Regions from separate parts of the Alteromonas sp. CNT1-28 genome, predicted to be linked through region 2. Evidence: predicted binding sites of a transcription regulator. Region 2 holds the regulator's gene; each other region holds the start of a gene.
The links. Region 2 encodes sigma-54, which starts transcription at its own class of promoters, with help from an activator protein. Its sites were predicted from a motif close to GTTGGCACGNNNNTNGNNT; they were not measured.
Positions count from the first base shown of each region.

Region 1: a site for sigma-54 is predicted at 2,197-2,215, ahead of MHN02_RS14015 (exopolysaccharide biosynthesis protein). Genes of this name have one in related genera too.
Region 3: a site for sigma-54 is predicted at 1,903-1,921, ahead of glnK (P-II family nitrogen regulator). Genes of this name have one in related genera too.

Region 1 covers NZ_JAKREZ010000022.1:28,305-32,468, forward strand. Annotated here, with positions in the region: gene MHN02_RS14005 (rhodanese-like domain-containing protein) at 117-467, shown strand; gene MHN02_RS14010 (LysR family transcriptional regulator) at 524-1,447, shown strand; gene MHN02_RS14015 (exopolysaccharide biosynthesis protein) at 1,456-2,061, opposite strand; gene MHN02_RS14020 (sigma-54 dependent transcriptional regulator) at 2,608-3,939, shown strand; gene MHN02_RS14025 (hypothetical protein) at 3,956-4,164, shown strand, end outside.
Region 2 covers NZ_JAKREZ010000006.1:252,186-256,349, reverse strand. Annotated here, with positions in the region: gene lptA (lipopolysaccharide transport periplasmic protein LptA) at 1-168, shown strand, start outside; gene lptB (LPS export ABC transporter ATP-binding protein) at 171-896, shown strand; gene MHN02_RS05865 (RNA polymerase factor sigma-54) at 970-2,451, shown strand; gene hpf (ribosome hibernation promoting factor) at 2,482-2,769, shown strand; gene ptsN (PTS IIA-like nitrogen regulatory protein PtsN) at 2,783-3,226, shown strand; gene rapZ (RNase adapter RapZ) at 3,311-4,156, shown strand; gene MHN02_RS05845 (HPr family phosphocarrier protein) at 4,156-4,164, shown strand, end outside.
Region 3 covers NZ_JAKREZ010000004.1:40,775-44,938, forward strand. Annotated here, with positions in the region: gene MHN02_RS03555 (AraC family transcriptional regulator) at 122-841, shown strand; gene MHN02_RS03560 (hypothetical protein) at 891-1,745, opposite strand; gene glnK (P-II family nitrogen regulator) at 1,988-2,326, shown strand; gene MHN02_RS03570 (ammonium transporter) at 2,359-3,606, shown strand; gene ggt (gamma-glutamyltransferase) at 3,828-4,164, shown strand, end outside.

The DNA of each region.
Region 1 (4,164 bases), on a different contig from region 2:
TTTGCCGACCTGCCAATTTATGCGACGAATCCCTGTATTTTACATTGTTTTATTACGCTGACATCAATATGTTAGATTTTACTTATTTTAACCAGGTTTAGGCAAAAAGGAAAAGTATGCTTATAGACATGAAGACTCGAATAGAAAACATAGACGATAACTTACGCACTGTATCTGCGGAGCAAGCGGCCACTGAGTGCCGAAACAATAGCGGTATACTGATTGATGTACGGGAGAGTGCCGAAGTTGCCAATCAGCCCGTACCTTCTGCGCTTCACATACCACGCGGCGTGCTCGAAATGAAGGCACTGGAACAGTTTAAAGATGCTTCAGCGCCACTTTATATTCACTGTGCATCGGGCATTCGAGCAAAACTAGCAGCAGAGCAACTTATAAAAATGGGCTATGAGAACGTTTCGGTGGTGACATGCCCTGTACCCACGATAAACCAAGCAAACCGAAAATGACTTCTTAACCACGTGTATGCTATAAGTATCGTTAATTAAGAGTTTTAAGGCGCTGTATGCTGAAATCTACGTTAGAACAATGGCGAATGTTCAAAGCCGTCGTCGATGCAGGCGGCTTTAATCAAGCTGCTGCTGAAGTTCACAAAAGTCAATCGAGCGTTCACCACGCGGTTCAAAAGCTTGAAAACGCCATTGGTGTGTCGTTGTTTGAGAATATTGGACGTAAAGTCCAGCTTTCGCCGCAAGGCGAACTTATGTATCGCCGTGCCTCTTTTTTGCTGAGCGAAGCACACAAGCTCGAGGCCGTTGCCAATAGCCTTCAATCTGGCACAGAAACAACTTTACGCATAGCGGTGGATATTATTTTTCCGTCTGAAATGCTTTATAACGTGCTAGCGAAAGTTTCTGCTGAGTTTCCGCTGCTTCGTATCGAGATAGAAGAAACTGTGCTCAGTGGCGCAAATTCACTTTTGAGCAATGGTAAAGTTGATTTAGGCATCTCTCCTTTCGTATTTCCAAATGGCTTTAGCGAAGACTTGTGCGAAATTGAGTTTGCAGCTGTCGCTCACGCCGACCATCCACTACACCAATTAGATAGAACGCTCACACTGGAAGACTTAAAAGCGCATCGTCAAATTGTGGTAAGGGATTCATCTGCGGAGCGTAAAGCTGATGTGGGCTGGTTAGGTGCAGAGCAACGCTGGACCGTAAGCCACGTTAGAACGTCATTAGATATTATTGCTCAGGGGTTGGGTTTTGCGTGGCTGCCTATAGCAATAATTAAAGATGAGCTTGAAGACGGTACACTCGTTCCCCTTCCCCTGGATAATAATGCAGCATTGCGTAAGGCGCTCCTTTATCTGTCTTTTGAAGACGGCGATACGTTGGGGCCAGCTGCCCGTGCTTTTATTGGTGAGCTACGATATCAAACAATGAACCTTCCATCGTCAGATTTTATGCTCGATTCGTGTACTGAGTAGTTTGACCATCAGCTTAGAGCGACTGCAAGGCGTTCAAATCCAAGTATAAAGCCAAATACCGATAATGAAACACCAACTAACGCCACAGCACCATCGTCTGTGGCCATGCCTATTGCCATAATAAAAACAGCAAAAGCGGGAATAAGGCCCATAAAGGGAATAAGCTCCAGAGGAATCATTACAAGTCCGCAACCTGCACAACATAATGCGATGAGTGATCTGAACACAGGCTGGCGCATGAAAAAACACCGAGGAACTAAAAAGCGGTCTACGCGTACTGCATACGGTTTAACCTTTTCGACAATGTAGCGAAGCTGATCGGCGTCACAGTTTAGTTGCATCACTTTTTGCGGTAACCAAGGATGCCTACGACCGAGTAAAATTTGCAACGCGATGAGTAAAATTGTCCCACCCGCTAAAGATGGGATCCCAGGGATGGCCCCAATCGGTGTGCAAGCGATAAAAGATGGCAGCGCCAACATTGGTCCAAAGCCTCTTTTCTCCATCACATCCCAGAACTCAGCAAACTCGAACGTATCTTGTCTTGCTCGCGGCTGCATTTTCCCCAACAACTCGTACAAGGTCATTGATCTTACAGCTGTTTTCCCCCACATCTTCAATTCCTTTGATATCACATTACCAGCGAACGTCGCGCTAATCAGACGGGCTCCTCGCCTAATTAATATACATTTCTTGCACCTACTCGATTTACCATAGTGAGACTGCAAGTAACCTTAGACAGGCAAATCGTGCGAAAAATATGCCATCGATTGCATGTGACGGTGTGTTGAAGACAGGAATACTTTTTGCAAATGCCCCTGATAAGTAGAATAAAATCACCTAATAAAACAAAGACAGATATAGACATTCTGTACTTTAGTGCGATGTGTACCGCTGATCGCAAAGAGTTGATAAATTAGAAGAAGGTAGCGCAACCGTCTATCCCTGGCATCCAGGCAAATGTTCAAGATTTCCGGCTTGCTTGAAGCGCTTAGATATTTTCCGATGCGCTTACACTTTATTAATTTAAACCAGCGTATAAATAAACTTTAAATATGCGCTTTAGCATTCAGTTGTTAATAGCGTATGATAAAACTATAACATTGATTCTATTCCATATTTTTTCTGAATAGGAAACGAAAGAAGAGAGGGACATCCACGTGCTTACCGTACTTTTAGTTGATGACGACGCCGAGTTCACAGAAGTAGCTTGTACTATTATCGAATTTCTTGGCCACGAAGTACTTACCGCTGCCACACTCAAAGAAGCCCGCGATTGGTTAGAGAAAGAAACCTTTGACCATGTACTGCTTGATTTCATGCTACCCGATGGAAGCGGCGCGCACTTGTTCAATGAGTTAGATGCACTTCCTAAGCGCCCTCGCGTTACTTTGATAACGGGTCACCCTTCTGTGAAAAGCGTGATAAAGGGTCTGTGTGGCCCCACGGTCGACTACCTTGTTAAGCCAATTCAACGGGAGGAAATAGAGGCTGTATTAAGTCAAAAGCCAAAAGAAAAAGCACCTGCACAAGAAAAAATAGAGAAACATTTTGACTTGTTGATTGGTGAATCGCCAATTATGAAAGAGCTCTACAAGCTGATTTCTAGAGTGAGTAAAACCAGCGCTAACGTAATGCTGCTTGGTGAAAGCGGTGTAGGTAAAGAAGTGGTGGCTGCCGCAATTCATCGTGCTTCAGAAAGTGAAGGTCCCTATATTGCAACCAACTGTGGTGCATTCTCAAAAGAACTAATAGGTAGCGAACTTTTCGGTCACGAAAAAGGAGCATTTACCGGCGCTGTAGGACGTAAAGAAGGTGTTTTCGAACAAGCTGAGGGCGGCACGCTCTTTTTGGACGAAATCACAGAAATGCCCATTGATATGCAGCCCAACTTACTTCGCGTTTTAGAAAACAAGGTTGTTATTCGTGTGGGCGGAACGAAGACCATCCCGGTGAGCTGCCGCGTTGTATCTGCCACGAACCGAACAATGGAAGAGATTGCGCAAAGCAAAGTACTGCGCGAAGACATCTACTTCAGACTTGCGGTGTTCCCAATCACCATTCCTCCGCTACGTGAAAGAAAGGAAGATATTCCATTACTAGCAAAAACCTTTATTGCTGAATTCAATAAAGATAATGGCTCGCAATTTAAGTGGGAAGATAGTCAACTCGATACGTTACAAGCCTACGACTGGCCCGGCAACGTGCGTGAACTAAGACACTTTGTGCATCGCGCTGCCATTATGAGCGACCCTGAAAAGAGTGAGATTGAATTACCAAAAACCATTGAGTCACCATTTGCTCAAAAACAGAGTACGACACCGGCACTTCAAGCCGGTAGAACCATTGAAGACGTGGAAAAAGAGCTAATTTATGCCACGTTGGAAAAAGTGAATGGCAATAAGACCACCGCAGCAGAAATGCTGGGAATTAGTACAAAAACGCTTTACAACCGTCTTCATGCATATGGTGACTTAAGTAAAGACGACTAAGTAAGAGGTATTCGGCATGACTAGCGAAGAATTTTCTCGACTAAGTGTTTATGTGCATGATGCACGCAAACCATTAAACAGAATATCAATGCAAGCTGAGCTAGTAAAAATGGCATTAAACGGTGACGTTCCACCTGAAAAGGCATTGGTGGCGTTGGATAAAATAATAAGCAGTGCTAAAGACTGCAGCCATACTCTTGCTGAAATGACATCAGAGTTAAGTGG
Region 2 (4,164 bases):
AAAGTACAGGGTGACAACATCACGTTCGATATGATTACCGAGCAATTGCTAGCGACTGGCGGCGCAGGTAAGGATGGTGAGGGTCGAGTGACCACAGTATTCACACCTGAGACCATTCGCAAAACTTCGTCTAAGAAAGACAAAAAAGACAACGAGGGCAATGAATAGCAATGGCAACTTTGAGCGCTAAAAATCTTGCTAAGGCTTACAAGTCAAGACAGGTTGTTCGAGATGTAAGTCTGTCTGTCTCAACGGGTCAAATTGTTGGTCTTCTTGGCCCAAATGGCGCTGGTAAGACCACCACATTCTACATGATTGTTGGTTTAGTGAATCTGGATAAAGGCAAGATTGAAATCGACGACAATGAGCTAACTCATCAGCCCATGCACGAGCGCGCACGCCGCGGAATTGGCTACCTACCGCAGGAAGCCTCTATTTTCAGAAAGCTCACAGTGCATGAAAATATCATGGCCATTTTGCAAACCCGTAAAGATTTAAATTCACAACAGCAAGAAGAAGAAGCTGATGCGCTACTTGATGAATTTAATATTAACCATATACGTAATAGTACGGGGATGAGTTTGTCAGGGGGCGAACGCCGACGCGTTGAGATTGCCCGCGCTCTGGCAGCAAAACCGCAATTTATTTTGTTAGACGAACCATTTGCTGGTGTTGATCCAATATCAGTTAATGATATAAAGAAGATAATACAACATCTTCGCGATAGGGGTATTGGAATCCTTATCACAGACCATAACGTACGAGAGACATTGGATGTTTGTGAAAAGGCGTACATTGTGAGTCATGGCGAGCTTATTGCGCAAGGAACGGCGGAACAGGTTTTAAGTAATCAAAAAGTAAGGGATGTATACCTAGGCGAACAATTCAGGCTATAGTTAATGTAACCGAATTGTCATTTTTCAGTTTCGCTCTGGTATATTCAATTTAGAGCATTTAAATAAGACGTAGATGAAACCATCTTTACAGCTAAAATTTAGCCAACAACTTACCATGACACCACAGCTTCAGCAGGCCATTAAACTGCTGCAGCTTTCTACACTTGATCTTCAACAAGAGATCCAAGAAGCGCTCGATTCTAATCCGCTATTAGAAGTTGAAGAAGGTAACGACGAGCCGCAACTAGAAAAGAACAATATCGACAACGATGACAGCGGCTCTGAGGCCACTGCTTCTGCATCTAGTGACACACTAGAAGCCGGCGATGCACTTGAGAAAAACGATCTTCCCGATGAGCTGCCAATCGACAGCACATGGGACGAATACTATTCTGCTTCATCTTCGCCTGCTCCGGGTCCATCCAATGACGACGAGCAAATCTTCCAAGGTGAGACTACTGAAGATATTCAAGAGCACCTTCTTTGGCAAATGCGCCTTACCCATTTCTCGGATACCGATCGCGCAATCGCTACAGCAATCATCGACTCTATTGACGAGTCAGGTTATTTAACCGTTACCCTTGATGATATTTTAGAAGCGGTTAACGATGATGATATGGAAGAGCCGATTGAAATGGACGAAATAGAATGTGTGCTAAAGCGCATTCAGATGTTCGACCCTATTGGTTCTGGCTCACGCTCTCCACAAGAATGTTTGATGGTGCAATTGCGCCAATTTTCAGAAGACACACCGTGGCTTGCTGAAGCAAAGCAACTAATTGAAGAGTACTCTGACTTACTGAGCAGCAAAGACTATCGTACGCTTATGCGTAAAAGCCGATTGAAAGAAGATCAGCTACGCGAGGCAATGCGTTTACTGCAAACCTTGAATCCTCGCCCAGGTAGTGCTTTAGTTACTAAAGAGCCTGAGTACGTTATTCCTGATGTCTCAGTAACCAAGAAAAATGGCCGTTGGGTGGTTGAGCTGAACCCCGACAGTCTGCCTAAATTAAGCGTAAATCAACAATACGCTGCAATGAGTCGCCGTGCCAAGAATAGTAGCGATTCACAATTCATCCGCTCACACATGCAAGAGGCTAAGTGGTTCATAAAGAGCCTTGAATCTCGTAACGAAACCTTAATGAAGGTTGCAAACTGCATTGTGCAGCAGCAAATGGGCTTTTTTGAGCACGGCCCGGAAATGATGAAACCAATGGTGCTAAATGATGTCGCAGAAATGGTAGATATGCACGAATCCACTATTTCGCGAGTGACAACGCAAAAGTACATGCATACGCCACGTGGAATCTTCGAATTGAAGTATTTCTTCTCAAGCCACGTTGCAACAGAGTCTGGTGGTGAATGTTCATCTACAGCGATTCGTGCATTGATCAAGAAATTAGTGGCCGCTGAAAAGCCTAGCAAGCCGCTAAGTGATAGCAAGATTGCTTCATTGTTGGCCGAACAAGGCATTAAAGTTGCCCGGCGAACAATAGCAAAGTACCGGGAATCGTTGTCGATCCCGCCGTCGAACCAACGCAAAAGCCTTATTTAATCGGGCTTAATAATATAAGGAAGACGAAATATGCAAATCAACCTTACTGGTCATCATGTCGAAATCACCGACTCTTTGCGTAATTATGTCGATACGAAGTTCAGCAAACTTGAACGTCACTTTGATCACATTTCTAATGTGCATGTCATCCTGAACGTTGAAAAATTAAATCAAAAAGCCGAAGCGACCGTTCATTTAAGTGGCGCTGAAGTATTCGCATCCTCAGAAAATACCGACATGTATGCGGCGATTGACAGCATGGTTGATAAACTCGACCGGCAGGTAATCAAGCATAAGGAAAAACTGAAAAAACATTAGTAGTTAATTAAGCATGGATATACAAGCCATCGTAAGTCTGGACCGCACCGAGTGTGCGGTTCAGTGTAATAGTAAAAAGCGAATTCTTGAGATCATCGCTGATATCGCTGCCAAGCAAAACGAGAACATTGATCAGGCAACGGTACTCAACAGTTTGATGGCTCGAGAGCGTATGGGTAGTACAGGCATTGGCAATGGTATCGCCCTGCCCCACGGGCGCCTGCCGGGCCTCGAGAAAGTGATTGCCATTGTTGTAACCAGCACGCCAGCAATTGACTTCGACGCCCTTGACGAGAAACCCGTAGACATCTTTTTTGCGCTACTCGTTCCCGAGGAACAGACCGAAGGACACCTTCAAACGCTGGCCACCGTGGCTGGTAAACTAAGCGACAAAGAAACGATTAAAGCAATACGTCGCGCAACGACAAGCGACGATATTCTATCTGCATTAAGTTAAACATTAAGCGCCTATTAACCGTTTAGTGGGCGCCTAATTCAACAAGGCGTATGTGATAAAACCAGAGTATTAGGGAGAAAGTAGGTGAAGCTGATAATAATCAGTGGTCGTTCGGGGTCTGGTAAGTCTGTCGCACTTCGCGCATTGGAAGATTTAGGTTATTACTGTGTTGATAATATCCCGGTAAACTTACTTCCCACCTTAACCCATACAGTTGTTGACGAGTACGATCAGGTTGCGGTAAGTATCGATGTGAGAAACTTACCTAAAAATCCTGACGATTTGGTAGAAATTCTAGACTACCTGCCTTCTTCGTGGTCGATGACCATTGTTTACATTGACGCGAGCGATGATGTACTGGTTAAGCGTTTTAGCGAAACACGTCGTCTTCACCCTCTCGCCAAGCTTAATAAATCGCTTTCAGAAGCCATTAAAGCCGAGTCTGCCCTACTTGCTCCTATTGCTGAACGCGCAGATTTATATTTAGACACAGATAAGCTTACCATTCACCAACTGGCTGAGTTAATTCGAGAGCGTATCCTGGGTAAGAAAAGCTCACGCCTTGTGCTTGTGTTTGAGTCGTTTGGCTTTAAGCACGGTATTCCTAAAGATGCGGATTACGTTTTTGATGCCCGCTTTTTACCTAACCCCCACTGGGAGCCCGACCTTAAACATCTGACCGGATTAGACGCACCAGTAGAAGTATTTTTGGGGTCGCAGCCTGTAGTGACCAAGTTCATTTGGCAAATTCAGAATTTAATAACGACATGGCTGCCTCATTTAGAGCGCAATAACAGAAGTTACGTAACCGTAGCCATTGGCTGTACTGGTGGCCAACACCGTTCGGTTTATATCGCACAGACCCTGTCGAAAACCTTCAGTGAAATACACCCTGATGTACAAATTCGCCATAGAGAGCTGAATCAGTAATGACTATT
Region 3 (4,164 bases), on a different contig from region 2:
ATAAAAGTGCTTAATCTAACGGCAGAGAGTACTGAGTTAACGGCAAGGAAATAGATGCAAATAAACGGTAAGTTAAGCGAAAGATCAGTACTACCTATTATGGACTGTTGGGAGCAATAAAATGACTGACAGCCCAATTCCATCGCTATCCGTACGCTCATATACGAAGCAAACGTGCCGCCATAAACACAACTACTTTCAGTTAGTGCTGCCCATCAACGGACATATCTTGATAGAAATCGATAATTTTAGCGGGCGAGTAGGCGTTGGCGAAGGCGTATGCATAGCGCCGAATGAGGTCCATTATTTTAGCGCTAACGAACTGTCAAAATTTATTGTGGCGGACTTGGAGTATGTGCCAGTTAATTTAAATGACAGGTTGCACCCGATATTTCAGGTAACGTCAGCATTACAGGCGTTTTTATCGTTTGTAGAGATTCAAATTAGCCAGTTTGCTGACCAAGGCCATGAAGAAATACTGGCGCTATTTTTAACCTTGCTAGAAACATCCTTGAAAGGATGCAGCATGGATAAGCGAATGACTCCTGTATTAAGCCATATTCATCGCGACCTTGCCCGAGGCTTTACACAGGTGGAGTTAGCACGGATAGCCTGCATGGGAACAACGCAATTCAAAACACGCTTTAAAGAAGCCACCGGGCATAGTTTACGAGATTACCTTGTAAAAGTGAGGATGGAAAAGGCCAAAGCACTACTTAGAAATACCGATACACCAATGTTGGGTATAGCTCAGCTAACAGGGTATGAAGATGTTGCAGCATTCAGTCGCCGCTTCAAAGCGTATTTCGGGCGCCCCCCTAAGTTTTTCAAAAGAAAGTGACTGTGATAAGGGCTTACCTCACATGACGGTAAATCGTTGATAGAGACAACTAGTTAATCTCTTCGTCTTTAGGAAGTTTATTGACTCTGGCTTCTATAAATCGTTTGTGGTCGTCCATTTTGGTGCATTCTAAGGTTCCACCAGCAATTCCACTCAATATCGCCAAAGTTTTATTGGTCGTACTGCTACAGTTTACGCGTTTTGAAGGGCGTCGATTTTCATTAGCTTGTATTTGCTGTGTGCTTGGCCCGCTAAGCACAGGACTATTTTTACGCTCTTGAAATGCTTTTGCTGCCTGTTCTGCGTCTTCAGCGACTTTGTCACTGTGATACTTTTCAAAGTAGAGGGCTGCGCCATCTTTTACCGACAGATTCAGCGAGCCTGCGCGCCGATTTGCGTCTTTTGATAAAGTGGGCGACGGCAGTGTATTAGTCGGCTTACTTTCAACGGGTACCTGCTGTTTATCGGGCTCAGCATTTTTCTGCTGCTTGGACGCAGGGCTTTCTACAATTTCATTCTTACTATCAAGTGCTTCAGTCGCTTTGGTTGCTTCAGGCTTCAACTCAATTTCTTGCCTTTTAGGGGAAACATCGATTGGTTTAGTTTCTTGTGGTTTAGCTTGGGCAGAAGGGCGTGGAACGGGGGGATAGTAAAGTCTGGCGCTTATCTCCGGCGTTCGCTCCAAAACATTTACTCGTGCTTTTTGGTTGTTGATGCCCATTTGAGAAAGTATGACCACTACGATGACCCCAAACACATGTGCACAGCCCGAAATTAATAGTGGGCGCCACGCCGTTTTCTTTGCAACGGAATGGTGTTCAATGCTGCGCTCAGGCGCAAAGAAAGATGGGGTGATAGTCGTCATAGTAAACAACAGACCATGGGCCCTATCGAATAGTTCCATCCTAATTTCATCGCACTTTTTAGTCCTCTCACCTTACCGCAACCTCATACCGCTTCAAAATTGGGCAAATTTTTAACAGTGCACCATTAGTGTGCATTATTTTTGTGCGTTCATGAAGCGTTTGCTTGTATGTGTTTGATTTATTTGGCTAATCATTTGTGGCATGGCTCTTGGTTTATCTTCCCATAGTTGGAAACACGACAATAAATCACAGAATAACCAAAACAAACTGGGAGCAACTCATGAAACTAGTCACAGCGATCATCAAGCCGTTCAAGCTAGATGATGTTCGTGAAGCCATTTCAGAAATCGGTATCGACGGTTTGACCGTGACCGAAGTGAAGGGCTTTGGACGTCAAAAAGGACACACTGAACTTTACCGCGGAGCGGAATATCAGGTGGATTTTCTACCTAAAGTCAAACTGGAAATTGCTGTTCAGGATGATCAAGTAGAGCGCCTGGTAGAAGCCATCGTTGGCGCTGCCAAAACAGGCAAAATTGGAGACGGCAAGGTGTTTGTTTACGACCTTGAACACGCCGTTCGTATTCGAACTGGTGAGTCGGATAGCGACGCGCTGTAAGCCACAACGATATATTTGCGGAGAAAACCATAATGGAAATCACTTTTGAACTTGGGTATGCGCTAGATACCTTTTATTTTCTAATCTGCGGTGCACTGGTTATGTGGATGGCTGCAGGTTTTGCGATGCTTGAAGCAGGTCTTGTTCGAGCGAAAAACACCACAGAAATTCTAACTAAAAACGTGGCGCTATTCGCTATCGCTTGCACTATGTACATGATTTGCGGTTACGGCATTATGTACGGTGGCGGCGACTGGGGTCCATTCCTAAGCGGTATCATGGCTGATGGCGCAACAGGTGTCGCTGAAGAGCCAGCAACATATGCACCTTCTGCTGACTTCTTCTTCCAAGTAGTATTTGTTGCAACAGCAATGTCTATCGTATCTGGTGCGGTAGCTGAGCGTATGAAGCTTTGGGCATTCCTAGCGTTCGCAGTTGTTATGACGGGCTTCATCTATCCAATGGAAGGTGCTTGGACATGGGGCGGCGAAGCAGTATTCGGTATGTATACGCTTGGCGACCTTGGTTTCTCTGACTTTGCAGGTTCAGGTATTGTTCACATGGCTGGTGCAGCTGCTGCTCTTGCTGGTGTTCTTGTGCTTGGTGCTCGTAAGGGTAAATACACCGCTGACGGTAAAGTAAACGCGATTCCAGGTGCAAACTTACCGCTTGCAACTTTAGGTACATTTATCCTGTGGATGGGGTGGTTTGGCTTCAACGGCGGTTCAGTACTGGCTACTGCAACTGTTGAAAGTGCAAACTCAGTAGCGATTGTATTCATGAACACAAATGCTGCAGCTGCTGGTGGTGCAATTGCTGCACTTATCGTAGCACGCATTCTATTCGGTAAGGCTGACCTAACCATGGTACTTAACGGTGCGCTAGCCGGTCTTGTAGCTATTACAGCAGAGCCTTCAACACCTACACCACTACAAGCTACGCTGTTCGGCGGCCTTGGTGGTATTCTAGTAGTGCTTAGCATCGTTGCGCTTGATAAAGTAAAAATTGATGACCCAGTGGGCGCAATTTCAGTTCACGGTGTGGTAGGTCTTCTAGGTCTTATCCTTGTACCTTTCACTAACGATGGTTCAAGCATCTCTGGTCAGCTAATTGGTGCAGCGACTATCTTTGTATGGGTATTCGTAGTGAGCCTAGTGGTATGGCTAGTGATTAAAGCGGTTATGGGTGTACGTGTGAGCGAAGAAGAAGAATTCGACGGCGTAGACATGAGCGAATGTGGTCTGGAAGCATACCCAGACTTCACAAGCAGCCGTTCGTAAGAGAGTCTCGATTAGGCAACGAAACAACAATAACAATAATGCCTTATTACTTCGTTTAAGCCCCGCTAATGCGGGGCTTTTTTCGTTTCATGCAATGTGTTTTATGACCATTACTGGGCTAAGGAAAAGAGCCTAGGCGTAATGTGACAATAACGCTACACTATGAATCGATAGACTAACGCTAGATTTATTATCGGCAACGTTTTAGTAAAAGGACGGTTATGATTGCAAGTGTGCGACTTCTACCTTTGATACTGGCTTTCTTTAGTATCAGCTGTTTGGGCTATGACAGAATAACGGGGCATCCCTTTGCAAGTCGCTCAGAAGTTATTGCAAAGAACGGCATGGCAGCAACAAGCCAACCATTAGCTACGCAAGTGGCATTGGATATTTTAAAACAAGGCGGCAGTGCAGTTGATGCAGCTATTGCAGCTAACGCCATGTTAGGTTTAGTTGAGCCTACAGGCAGCGGTATTGGCGGCGACCTATTTGCCATTGTGTGGGATGCAAAAGAAGAAAAGCTAGTCGGCTTAAACGCTTCTGGCCGTTCACCCAGAC